Regions from separate parts of the Micromonospora kangleipakensis genome, predicted to be linked through region 2. Evidence: riboswitches for the same ligand, from Rfam matches in the RefSeq annotation. Region 2 holds a riboswitch; the other holds the start of a gene.
What was found. Region 2 has a riboswitch for cyclic di-AMP ahead of EV384_RS06840 (coiled-coil domain-containing protein). Riboswitches for the same ligand answer to the same signal wherever they lie in the genome.
Positions count from the first base shown of each region.

Region 1 (5,299 bases), 720 kb from region 2:
CGATGGTCGGCAGGGTCACGCCCAGCTCACGCAGGTGCCCGGCGAACAGCCCGACACCCAAGGGCGTCAGTGAGGCAACAGTGCCGTCCCGCTCGATCGCGCCGAGCCCGGCCAGCTGGTCGAGCAGGCGGTCCGTGTCGTTGTCGGCCAGCTGGCGCCAGCCCCGCTCCTGCTCGTCGCTGCCCGGGCCGAATCCCAGGCCGTCGCATGCCGCCTGGTACGCGAGCTGCCGCAGCTCGTCGGTTTCGACCGGGTCGGGTGCGATGAGCAGCGCCATGGGCACGGCGAACACCGCATCGTCGAACCGCCACCGCAGCACCGACTCGGCCCACCCGGCGCCGCAGACCGCCTCGCCGAGCTCGAACAGTCCGCTGAAGGCCCGCCGGGCCAGGGCGAGCGGGTCTGCCAGCACCTTCGCCGCGCTCTTGACCGGCACCAGCCGCCCCTTCACCATCCGTACGACGCGGGCCGCCCGGGCCCAGGCGACGAGCACGGTGAGCCCGTACAGCTCGTCGCTGGTGCGGGTCTTGAAGACCCGGTCGCCGATCACGGGGTCAATGACGTCGCCGGTTTCCAGCAGCGCGACGAGTTCCCGCGCGTCGGCCAGCCGCAGGCGACCGGTGGTGGTGAGGGTCCGCCCGTCACCGAGCCACCGCACGAGTTCCTGCAGCCGGAGTACGACGAGGGACTCGGCGGCCAGTCCGCGCAGGGTGTCGTCGTCGGGCACGGCCACCAGCGGCATTGGCGGGTGCCGGTCGGGATCCTCGCCGAGCAGATGGTTGGCCATCACCTGGTGCAGCAGGTTCTCGTCGACGGCGATCCGGCCGGCGTGCAGGTCGGCGATGAACCGCTCGGCGGCCACCTGATCGGTCGGGTCGACCCCCTCGTGGAGCATCCGGGTGGCCCAGAACTTCGCCAGCCCGTACCGGCTCTGGTCCGCCATCGCGTCGGCGAACGGCGCGGCGAGCTTGTCCAGGGCGACGTGCAGCAGGTGCCGGTCGGCGCAGCGTCGGTCGGCGAGGTCCTGGTCGAAGAGGAAGTCGACGAACACGCGTACGGTCGGAGTGACGGCGGCCCACTGCTCCGGCGACAGCGTCACCTGGCGGGGAAACCAGTCGAGCAGCGCCTCTTCCAGGTCCTCGGGCTGCCACCGCCCGAGCAGGCCGTCACCGTCGGCCCAGCGGTAGTCGAGCAGCGACTCGAGGACGAACTCGTCGACCGGCTGGTGGTGCCGCCGCGCCCAACGGCCGAAGCGTCGCAGCAGCCGCTGGCGGGCGGGAATGAACACGTGGTCCGGTGCTGAGGTGTAGACCATCCGCATGACGGCCGACCCTACCGGCAGAGGCGGCCCGGGCTGTCGCAACGTCGGCTGGAGCCGCCATGACGTTGGGAAAACGGTTAAGCGTCACCTGAGGGTTGCCGAAGAAAAATAGCGCGCAGGTTGAAGGTCAAGATTAGGGGAGATTAAGAATCCGATTAGCGGAACCTTACGTACGCATAATTCCGGCACCCAATGTGCCCGCTTGACAGCGCAGCGAATTGGCGTCACCGGCTCGTTGATTTCTTCTGGCCGTCCTCACTAATGTTGGTCAGCGTCCGTTCCGGATGTCGGTCTCCACCTGGAGTGCCCCGGGACGGCCACCGCCGAGTCGCTGGACGTCACTGGCGTCGCCAGGCGAGCCGGGGAACCACCGCAGGTTTCGGGGTGAATCCGCATCAGCGGTAGGGCGCCTTCCACGCCCGAACCCGTCAGCTAACCCGGTAGGCGGTCGAGGTCGGTGCACCGTGCGGTGCGTCGGCCTCGAGTGGAAGGAGCCGAGGCCGTTGTCACCCGTGCGCACCCGGCCTGCCGGATCGCGTCTGCTCACCAGAATCCTCGCGGCCGCGGCCGCGGCCGCGGCGGCGGCCATGGTGGCCGTCGGGCCGGCGGCCCCCGCCCATGCGGCACCGTCCGCCGCCGATGTACAGCAGCAGATCGACGCGGCGTGGCAAAAGCTCGAACCCGTCATCGAGCAATACAACAAGGTCCGGTCGGACCTGGCCGCGAACCAGCGGAGATCGGCCGAACTGAGCCGGAGGATCGAGCCACTCGGCAAGTCGGTGGAGGCCAGCAGGACCCGGGTCCAGGAGATTCTGGCGGGGTACTACAAGCAGGAAAGGTCGCTTTCCACATTCAACGCCCTGCTGTCCCGCGGCTCGTCGCCGGCAGCGTTGGGAGATCAGCTCGCGCTCGTGAATCGGGTGGCAGATTCGGAGCAGCGACAGATCACCCGGCTGTCGGCCCAGCAGGCGAGCTACGACGCCGACAAGGAGAAGGTTGACGCGCTGATCGCGATACAGCAGCGCCAGCAGGCCCAGTTGGCGGCTCGCAAGAAGGCCATCGACGCCGAGATCAAGCGGCTGGATGCGCTACACCGACAGATCGCCGCCACGGAGGCGGCCGCAGCGGCCAAGGCGGCCGCGGACGCCGCGGCGGCCAGAGCCGCAGCCGCCGCGCAGACAGCCGCCACCGCGAGCAGCACCTCGCCCATCACGTCGACCAGTTCGCTGTTCATCGGTGGGCAGTGTCCCGCCGTCCCCATCACGGGAAGCGGCGGCGTCGCGGCGAAGACCGCGTGCAAGCAGATCGGCAAGCCGTACGTGTGGGCGGCCAACGGTCCGGACTCGTTCGACTGCTCCGGCCTGACCCAGTACGCGTGGGCTTCCGCCGGGGTGCAGCTGGACCATTACACAGGCTCTCAATGGACCGCGGGTGTGGCGGTGAGCAGAGCAAACCTTCGCACGGGTGACCTCGTCTTCTTCTATTCCGATCACCATCACATGGGTATCTACGTCGGCAATGGACTGATCGTCCACGCCCCGCATACCGGGGACGTGGTCCGAATGGCCCAGCTGGCGAATATGTCTTACAGCGGTGCTCGCCGCCCCGGGTGACCGTCCGGTCCCGAGCCGCTGTAGGTTCTCAACCTCGATGACGCTTTCTCAAGGTCATGTCGCCGTGGATGTCGGTCGGCATCCATGACGGTGAAGCGGTCGACGGGTGGTTGTTGCGCCTGGCACAGCGCAACCAGATCCCCGCCCGGTGGATGGCGGCAGCGCTCGGCGCCCCGGCCGCCCTCGACGCCGGGTCCTGTCCCGCTACGCGCCGGCAGGCTGGGCCGCCCTGCCCGGCTCCCGATTCTGGGCCGCCTGTCTGCGCGAGCCGGACGCCCGCTGGCAGATCCGCTGGCAGCCCGATCGGGGACGATGCCTAGGGCGTGCTGGGCAGCCGGACCGTGACGAAAAGACCGCCGTTGGGGCTGGGGACGAGGTCGAGGGTCCCGTCGTGGGCGCGGACGATGCTGTGCACGATGGCCAGGCCGAGGCCGACGCCGGGGTGTTCGTCGGTGCGTACGCGTTCCGTTCCGCGCTGGAAGGGTTCGGTGAGGGTCGGTACCAGTTCCGGTGGGAGCCGGCGACCCGTGTTCCCGAGCCGCAGCACGCTTGTGTCGCCGTGCGCCTCGGTGTGGACCGTTACGGTGCCGTCGGCGGGGAGGTTGTGGACGATGGCGTTCTGGACAAGGTTCGTCACCATCCGCAACAGGAGCTCGGCGGAGCCGCTGGTCCGGGCCGCCCCGCCGGTGACGTCCAGCGTGATCCGGCGCTGTTCGGCGAGGGGAAGCAGCGTTTCGGCGGCTTCTTCGGCGATGAGGGAGAGGTCGACGCTCTCGCAAGTGAAGTTTCCGCGGTCGCCGCGGCTGAGCAGCAGGAGGGCCTCGGTGAGATCGATCGCCCGCTGATTGACGGTGTGCAGGCGTTCGATGAGTTCGTCCCGGTCCCGCGTGGGGTCCTGGCGGGCGACGTCGAGGAGCGTCCGCGAGATCGCCAGCGGGGTGCGCAGTTCGTGGGAGGCGTTCGCGGCGAACCTCTGCTGCTCGGCGACGTGGGACTCGAGTTGTTCGAGCATCGAGTCGAACGCGTCGGAGAGCTCACGGAATTCGTCCTGGCGGCCCTTCATACGGATCCGGTGGGACAGCGACCCCCTCCCGGCCATCCGTGCCGCATCCGTGATCTGTGTGAGTGGTGCGAGCATCCGGCCGGCGAGGATCCATCCCCCGACGAGCCCGAACATGAGCAGGAAGACCATCGCTACGGCCGCGGCGGGGGCGAAGGTGTGCACAAGAAGGTAGCGGTTGGGCGAGATCCCGAGAAGGCCCTGGGAGGTGTCGGGTACGTAGCGCAGCAGGAACCCCCACACCACGGCGAGCAGGAGGGCGCCGGCGACGGCGAGGAACCCGGCGTAGCTGAGGGTGAGTTTCAGTCGGGCGCTGAGCCCTGGGCGTCTATGCATGCGTACTGCCGGGGGCGGTGGTGTCCCTGCCAGGGGCGATGGTGTTCATACCCGTGTCGATCCGGTAGCCGACGCCGGGCACGGTGGCGATGATCCACGGTTCGCCGAGCCGTTTGCGCAGTGCGGAGACGGTGATGCGCACGGCGTTGGTGAGGGGGTTGACGTTCTCGTCCCAGGCTCGTTCCAGCAACTCTTCGGCGCTGACGATCCCGCCCTCGGCGGCGACGAGGACTTCCAGCACGGCGAACTGTTTGCGGGTGAGTGCGACGTAGCGTTCGTCGCGGAAGACCTCCCGGCGGAAGGGGTCGAGCCGCAGGCCCGCGATCTCGCGGACCGGGGGCCGGGCGTACGCGCGTCTGCGGTCGAGCGCCCTCAGCCGCAGGACGAGTTCCCGCAGCTCGAACGGTTTGGTGAGGTAGTCGTCGGCGCCGAGCTCGAACCCGGAAGCCTTGTCGTCGATCCGGTCGGCAGCGGTGAGCATGAGGATCGGGATGCCGCTGCCGGAGGCGACGATGCGCCGGGCGACCTCGTCGCCGGAGGGGCCGGGAATGTCGCGGTCGAGGACCGCGAGGTCGTAGGAGTTGACGCTGAGCAGTTCCAAGGCGGAGTCGCCGTCGCCGGCGATGTCGGCGGCAATCGCCTCCAGCCGCAGACCGTCACGGACGGCTTCGGCCAGGTAGGGCTCGTCCTCCACGATCAGTACGCGCATGCCTGAAGCCTATTGTCAGCACAAAATATCGCCGACCTATGCACACCGGACACGCGACTCAGTCTGCCGGTGCCAGCGCGGGGCGAGGCTGGTCCGAAGGCACCTCCGCCGTAGTGCGCCACCAGTGGCGCGACGCCAGCGCGGCCAGCACGGCGCCGGCGGCGTTGACCAGTACGTCATCCACGGAGGACACCCGGTCCAGCCGCAGGACGTACTGTGCGGTTTCGACCAGGACCGAGCAGCCTGCCCCGAGCGCCAGG
Region 1 is NZ_SHLD01000001.1:2,122,541-2,127,839, reverse strand. Features, by position in the region: gene EV384_RS10340 (hypothetical protein) at 1-1,321, opposite strand, end outside; cyclic di-AMP (ydaO/yuaA leader) riboswitch at 1,633-1,783, shown strand; gene EV384_RS10335 (C40 family peptidase) at 1,834-2,934, shown strand; gene EV384_RS10330 (sensor histidine kinase) at 3,251-4,330, opposite strand; gene EV384_RS10325 (response regulator transcription factor) at 4,323-5,039, opposite strand; gene EV384_RS10320 (VanZ family protein) at 5,098-5,299, opposite strand, start outside.
Region 1: linked by a shared signal. The riboswitch ahead of EV384_RS10335 (C40 family peptidase) and the one ahead of EV384_RS06840 (coiled-coil domain-containing protein) in region 2 are both predicted to bind cyclic di-AMP.

Region 2 (5,299 bases):
CTGGGCGGCCCGCTCGGTAACCCCCACCTCGTCGGCGACGTCGCGCAGCCGGGCGGTGGGGTTGCGCGCGATGGCCAGCAGCACGTGCCCGTGGTTGGTGAGGAACGTCCAGTTCCGGCTGCTCCCGTTCTGGCCTGCTGTCGTCGCCATGTGCGTCATCGTATGGCCCCTCGTTCGGGTTTCCGACCCCTGCCCTCGCCCGGGCTGCCCCGGGCCGCCGCGGCCGTGGCGGCCGCACTCGGGCCGCCGTCAAGTCCCACTCAATGTATGAAATCTGTATCACGTAAAGCTTGACGTACCTTTGGCTGCGTGTGACGGTGGGTGCTGAGGCCGCCTCCGCCGCCGGCCCGGCTGACCAGGTCGTTTCGCGCGAGGACGAGGTGAGGGAATTGACCCCGACCACTCCGGAGCAGGCGCTCGCCGAACTGCACGCCGGGAACCGCCGGTTCGTCACCGGCGTTCCGCGCCACCCCAACCAGGACGCCGGCCACCGGGCGGCCGTCGCCGACGGGCAGCACCCCTTCGCGGTGGTCGTCGGCTGCTCCGACTCCCGCCTCGCCGCCGAGATCATCTTCGACCGCGGCCTGGGCGACCTCTTCGTGGTCCGGACCGCCGGCCACACGGCGGGCCCCGAGGTGCTCGGCAGCGTCGAGTACGCCGTGACGGTGCTCGGCACGCCGCTGGTGCTGGTGCTCGGGCACGACTCCTGCGGCGCGGTGCAGGCCGCCCGGGAGGCGGTCACCACCGGCAGGACCCCCGCCGGGCACCTCGGCGCGCTGGTCGACGCCGTGGTGCCGAGCCTGCGCCGGGCGGCGGCGGAGGGCGTCGAGGAGATCGACGGCATCGTCGACATCCACATCGCGCGGACCGTCGAGGCGCTGCTGGCCAACTCCTCCGTCCTGGCCGCTGAGGTGGCCGCCGGGCGGTGCGCGGTGGTCGGCATGTCGTACCAGCTCAGCGCGGGCGAGGTGCGGACGGTGGCGACGGTCCCGGCGGGTGCGGCGACCATGCCGCCCCCCGCGCAGGTCGAGCGCGCCGCGCCCACCGCCGTCGGCGGCTGACGCCCCCACGCAACGGCCGAGGGGCCGTCCCGCATCGGCGGGACGGCCCCTCGGCCGGGCACGTCGTCGATCAGAGCAGCGACATGTGCACGTGGTCGGTGTGGTTGGAAGGCCCGCTGTAGGACTTCCAGCCGGTCGCCGGGAACCAGATCTGCCGGTTCCAGATCACGTAGTAGATGCCGAGCCGGTCCGCGTTGCGGATCAGGAAGGCGGCGACGTTGTTGCCGTACATCCGGGTGTCGTTGTTGTGCCAGGGGGCGAACCCGCTGTTCTGCAGCGACCAGTCGCAGGCCTTGCCCTTCGGGTGCTCCCACGGCCCGCCCGGTCGGTAGCAGCCGGCGAACCGGTTGAAGCCGGCCCGCCTGACCTCCTTGTACGCGTGCAGCGTGCGCGGCGTGATGCAGCCGGACGTGGTGGGATCGTTCTCGCTGCACGACTCGGGCTTCCAGTCCCCGTCGGCGGTGCGGCCGGGACCGATCCGGGCGACCGGCGAGGTGGCCGAGACCAGGCCGCCGGTGAAGCCCTTCCCGCCGACCAGGGCGAGCGCCTTCTCCGCCTCGTTCTTCTCCCGGGCCATCGCGTTCGCCTGCTTCTGCTGCTCGCGCACCTCGGCGTCGAGCGCCAGCTTGGCCTGCTCGGCGCGGGTCTTGGCCGCGTTGACCGCGGCGAGCTTCTGCGCGTTGACCATGTTCAGCTCGTCGAGCGCGGCCGCCCGCCGGACGAACGAGTCCGGGGTGTTGCTCTCCAGCAGCATGGCCACCGCGCCGATCCGCCCGGTCCGGTACGACTGCGCCGCGATCTGGGTCACCTGCGGACGCAGGGCGTCCAGCTGGTTCTGCGCCGCGCGCACCTCCGTGCCCAGCTGGAGCTGGCGCTGCTTCGACTTCGCCAGCCGGCTCTTCGCCTGCACGTAGCCGCGGTTGGCGGCCTCGATGACATCGGTGATGAGCGGCTGCTCCTCGTCCTCCGCATGCCCCGAGGGGGTGGGGGGCGTCGTCGGCGCCGCGATCGCCGGGGTGGGGCCGGCGACGATGACGAACGCGGTGAGCACGGCCACCACGGGTATCAACCAGCGGCGCAGGGGTGCCGTCACAGTGTTCCCTTCCCTCGACCGCCGACCGGGTTAGCTGACGGGTTCGGGACGGAAGTGGCCCCTACCGCTGGCGCGGATACACCCCATGTACCTGGTTCCCCGGCTCGCCGTACGGCGATTGGGCGGTGGCACCGCAGGCGCCGCTGCGCGCCTTCGGCGGTGACCGGCAGCGAGGTTACCCGAGAGTCGTCCCGAGGATCTACGTCCGGAAGCCGACTAAAAGCGGTAATTCGACGGGCAGCTCCGTGACCAGCGTCGCGTTTGGCGCCGGCGGTCACGCTCCGGAGTGTCACCATGCGATGTCCGTGCTCCCGTGCGGTCCGGTCCCGCCGCCGGCGGCGCCCGGGGCGGCGCCGGTGCGTGGCGCGCTCAGCGCCGCCAGTGCGGCATCCGGCTCCGCGGGGGGACGGGACGCTGGCACGGCGGGCCCGCCGGCCCCGCCCTGACCGGCGGTGGTCACCAGGGCCGCCAAGCCGGTGGTGAGCGGTACGGCGGCGATCAGGCCGATCGTGGCGACCGCGCTCCGGACGATCTCCTGCGCCATGAACTCGCTGGTGAGGATCTCGCTCACCGCCCGCGAGTCGGCGACGAGCAGGAGCAGCAGGGGCAGCGAGGCGCCCGCGTACGCCAGCACGATGGTGTTGACCGTGGAGGCGATGTGCGCGCGGCCGACGCGGGTGGCCGCCCGGTAGAGCTGCAACCGGGACAGCCCCGGATTCGCGTGCGCCAGCTCGGTGACGGTGGCCGCCTGGGTGACCGTCACGTCGTCCAGCACGCCCAGCGAGCCGATGACGATCCCGGCCAGCAGCAGCCCGTGCAGGTCGACATCGTGCTGGAACATCGACAGGGTGGTGGCGTCCTCGCTGCCGAAGCCGGTCAGGTGGGTGGCCGCGGTGGCGAGCGTGCCGAGGACGCCGGTCAGCACCAGGCTGCCGAGAGTGCCGAGGACCGCCACCGAGGTCTGCGCGGTGATCCCGTGCGTCAGGTACAGCACCACGAACATGATCAGCGCCGAGCCGACGATCGCCACCAGCAGCGGCGGCTGGCCGCCGCCGATCCCCGGCAGCACGAAGCCCAGCAGGATGGCGAAGCTCGCGGCCAGCCCGCCCAGCGCGGCCAGCCCCCGCCAGCGGCCGAACGCGACGATGGCGACGGCGAAGAGCGCCGCCAGCCAGATCAGCGGCGTGGCCCGCTGGTGCTCGGCGATGTTGTAGCTCTTCGTCGCGGGATCGGCCGGATCCACCAGCTCCACCAGGATGATCCGGTCGCCGACCTCGACCGTTGGCGCGCCGGGGCCGGCGGGGATGGGCGTCTCCACCTGGCGGCCGGCGTCCGGGCCCTGCTCGACCGCGACGCCGACCGTCCCGCAGGGCCCGGCCGAGCCGCCCGGGACGCCCTCCGGCACCTCCGCCGCCGGCGGGCACGGCACGGTCACCACCCGGGTCACCGTGCCGTGGTACCGGGGCACGTCCGCGGCCCGCTCCGGTGCCGGGGTGTCCCGCGGCCAGAGCACCAGCGCGGCGAGCACGGTGAGGACGAAGAGCGGGACCACCGTGGCGACGAGGATCCGTCGTACCCGCGGCGGGGCGGACGGGGCGGGACGGGTGTGGTCGGCGCCCATGGTGAGTCTCCCAACGATTCTCAGGCGAGGTACGTGTCACCGGGCCGGTCGGTTCACCGGCCGGGTGAGGCGTCCGCCGGTGCGGCAGTCGCCGGGGCCGTCGCTGGGAATGCTAGTCAGGCCGGCCCGCGGTCCCGCCGGGCGGCGGGGCGCGCGGCCGGGCCCGTGGATCCGGGCGGTTCCTCCCGATCGGTACGACCCGGGAGGCTAACGTGGTCGTCGTGCGGACGGAGGCGGCGGTGACGACCGGGCGGTGGGTCCGGCTCCTGCTGCTGCTCAGCACGCTGGTCGGGCTGGCCACCATGCACACCCTGGGCCACGGCGCGCACGCCTCGGGCGGGCACCGGGCGGGTCATCCGACGCAGCCCGCCGGGCACCATCTCGCCCTTCCGGCGGTTCTCGCCGAGCCGGCCGCGACCGTCGGCGCAGCGGTCGGCGCGGTCGCCGACTGCCCGGGTGCCGGCTGCCACGCCCGCGCGCTCCCGCTGACCGGTCCCGGCGCGGACCGGTCCGGGTGGAGCGTCTGCCTGGCCGTGCTCGGCGCGTTCGCCGTGGCGCTGCTCGTCGCCGTGCTGCTGCGGGCCGGGCCGTGGACCGTCGGACGGGCCGCCCGCGGGTCGCGGCGACCCGCCTGCGGACCGCGGGCCCCGCCGCCCCGACCGTGGGGACTGCGCCTGGCGACGGTGTCGGTGCTGCGCAGATAGGAGGCCCGACGCGGGTGACCGTCCGGTGACCCGCGTCCCGCTGTCCGCTGCGTACGTTCCGACACCGAAAGGTCTTTCCCGTGTCCACTCGTATCATCGCGCGTCGTGCCGCCCTGGCCGGCGCGACGGCCCTCGCCGCGCTCGCCCTGGCCGCCTGCGGCGACGCCGACCACTCGACGTCCGGCTCCGGCCACGGCATGCCGGGCATGGGCGGCACCGGCACGCCCGCCCCGGCGGCCTCCGCGTCCTTCGGCGACGCGGATGTGATGTTCGCCCGGATGATGGTCCCGCACCACGAGCAGGCGGTGCGGATGGCCGAACTCGCCGACAGCCGGGCCACCGACCCGGAGGTGAAGAAGCTGGCCGGGCAGATCAAGGCAGCCCAGGCGCCGGAGATCGCCACCATGACCGGCTGGCTCGCCGCGTGGGGCGTGCCCGGCCCGTCCGCGAGCGCGGGGCACGGCACGGGCATGCCGGGGATGGATCACGGCATGCCCGGCATGATGTCCGAGGCCGACCTGGCGAAGCTCGCGACGGCCTCCGGGGTCGACTTCGACCGGCAGTTCCTGACCATGATGATCGCCCACCACGAGGGCGCCGTCACCATGGCGCAGGAGGAGATCGCGAGCGGCGCCAACCCGGACGCCAGGGCCCTCGCCCAGCGGATCGTCACCGCCCAGCGGAGCGAGATCGACACCATGAAAAAGGTCCTCGACCGGCTCTGAGCCGCACCTGCCGGGTGCCTGGTCCGCCGCGCGGCCCGGGCATCCGGTGGGGTCGGCCGGAGCGGGGTCGTCGGGGGCGGGCCGGCCGGCTCAGG
Region 2 is NZ_SHLD01000001.1:1,404,786-1,410,084, forward strand. Features, by position in the region: gene EV384_RS06830 (helix-turn-helix transcriptional regulator) at 1-159, opposite strand, end outside; gene EV384_RS06835 (carbonic anhydrase) at 390-1,061, shown strand; gene EV384_RS06840 (coiled-coil domain-containing protein) at 1,132-2,154, opposite strand; cyclic di-AMP (ydaO/yuaA leader) riboswitch at 2,159-2,289, opposite strand; gene EV384_RS06845 (YibE/F family protein) at 2,444-3,775, opposite strand; gene EV384_RS06850 (hypothetical protein) at 3,997-4,479, shown strand; gene EV384_RS06855 (DUF305 domain-containing protein) at 4,560-5,204, shown strand; gene EV384_RS06860 (SHOCT domain-containing protein) at 5,295-5,299, opposite strand, start outside.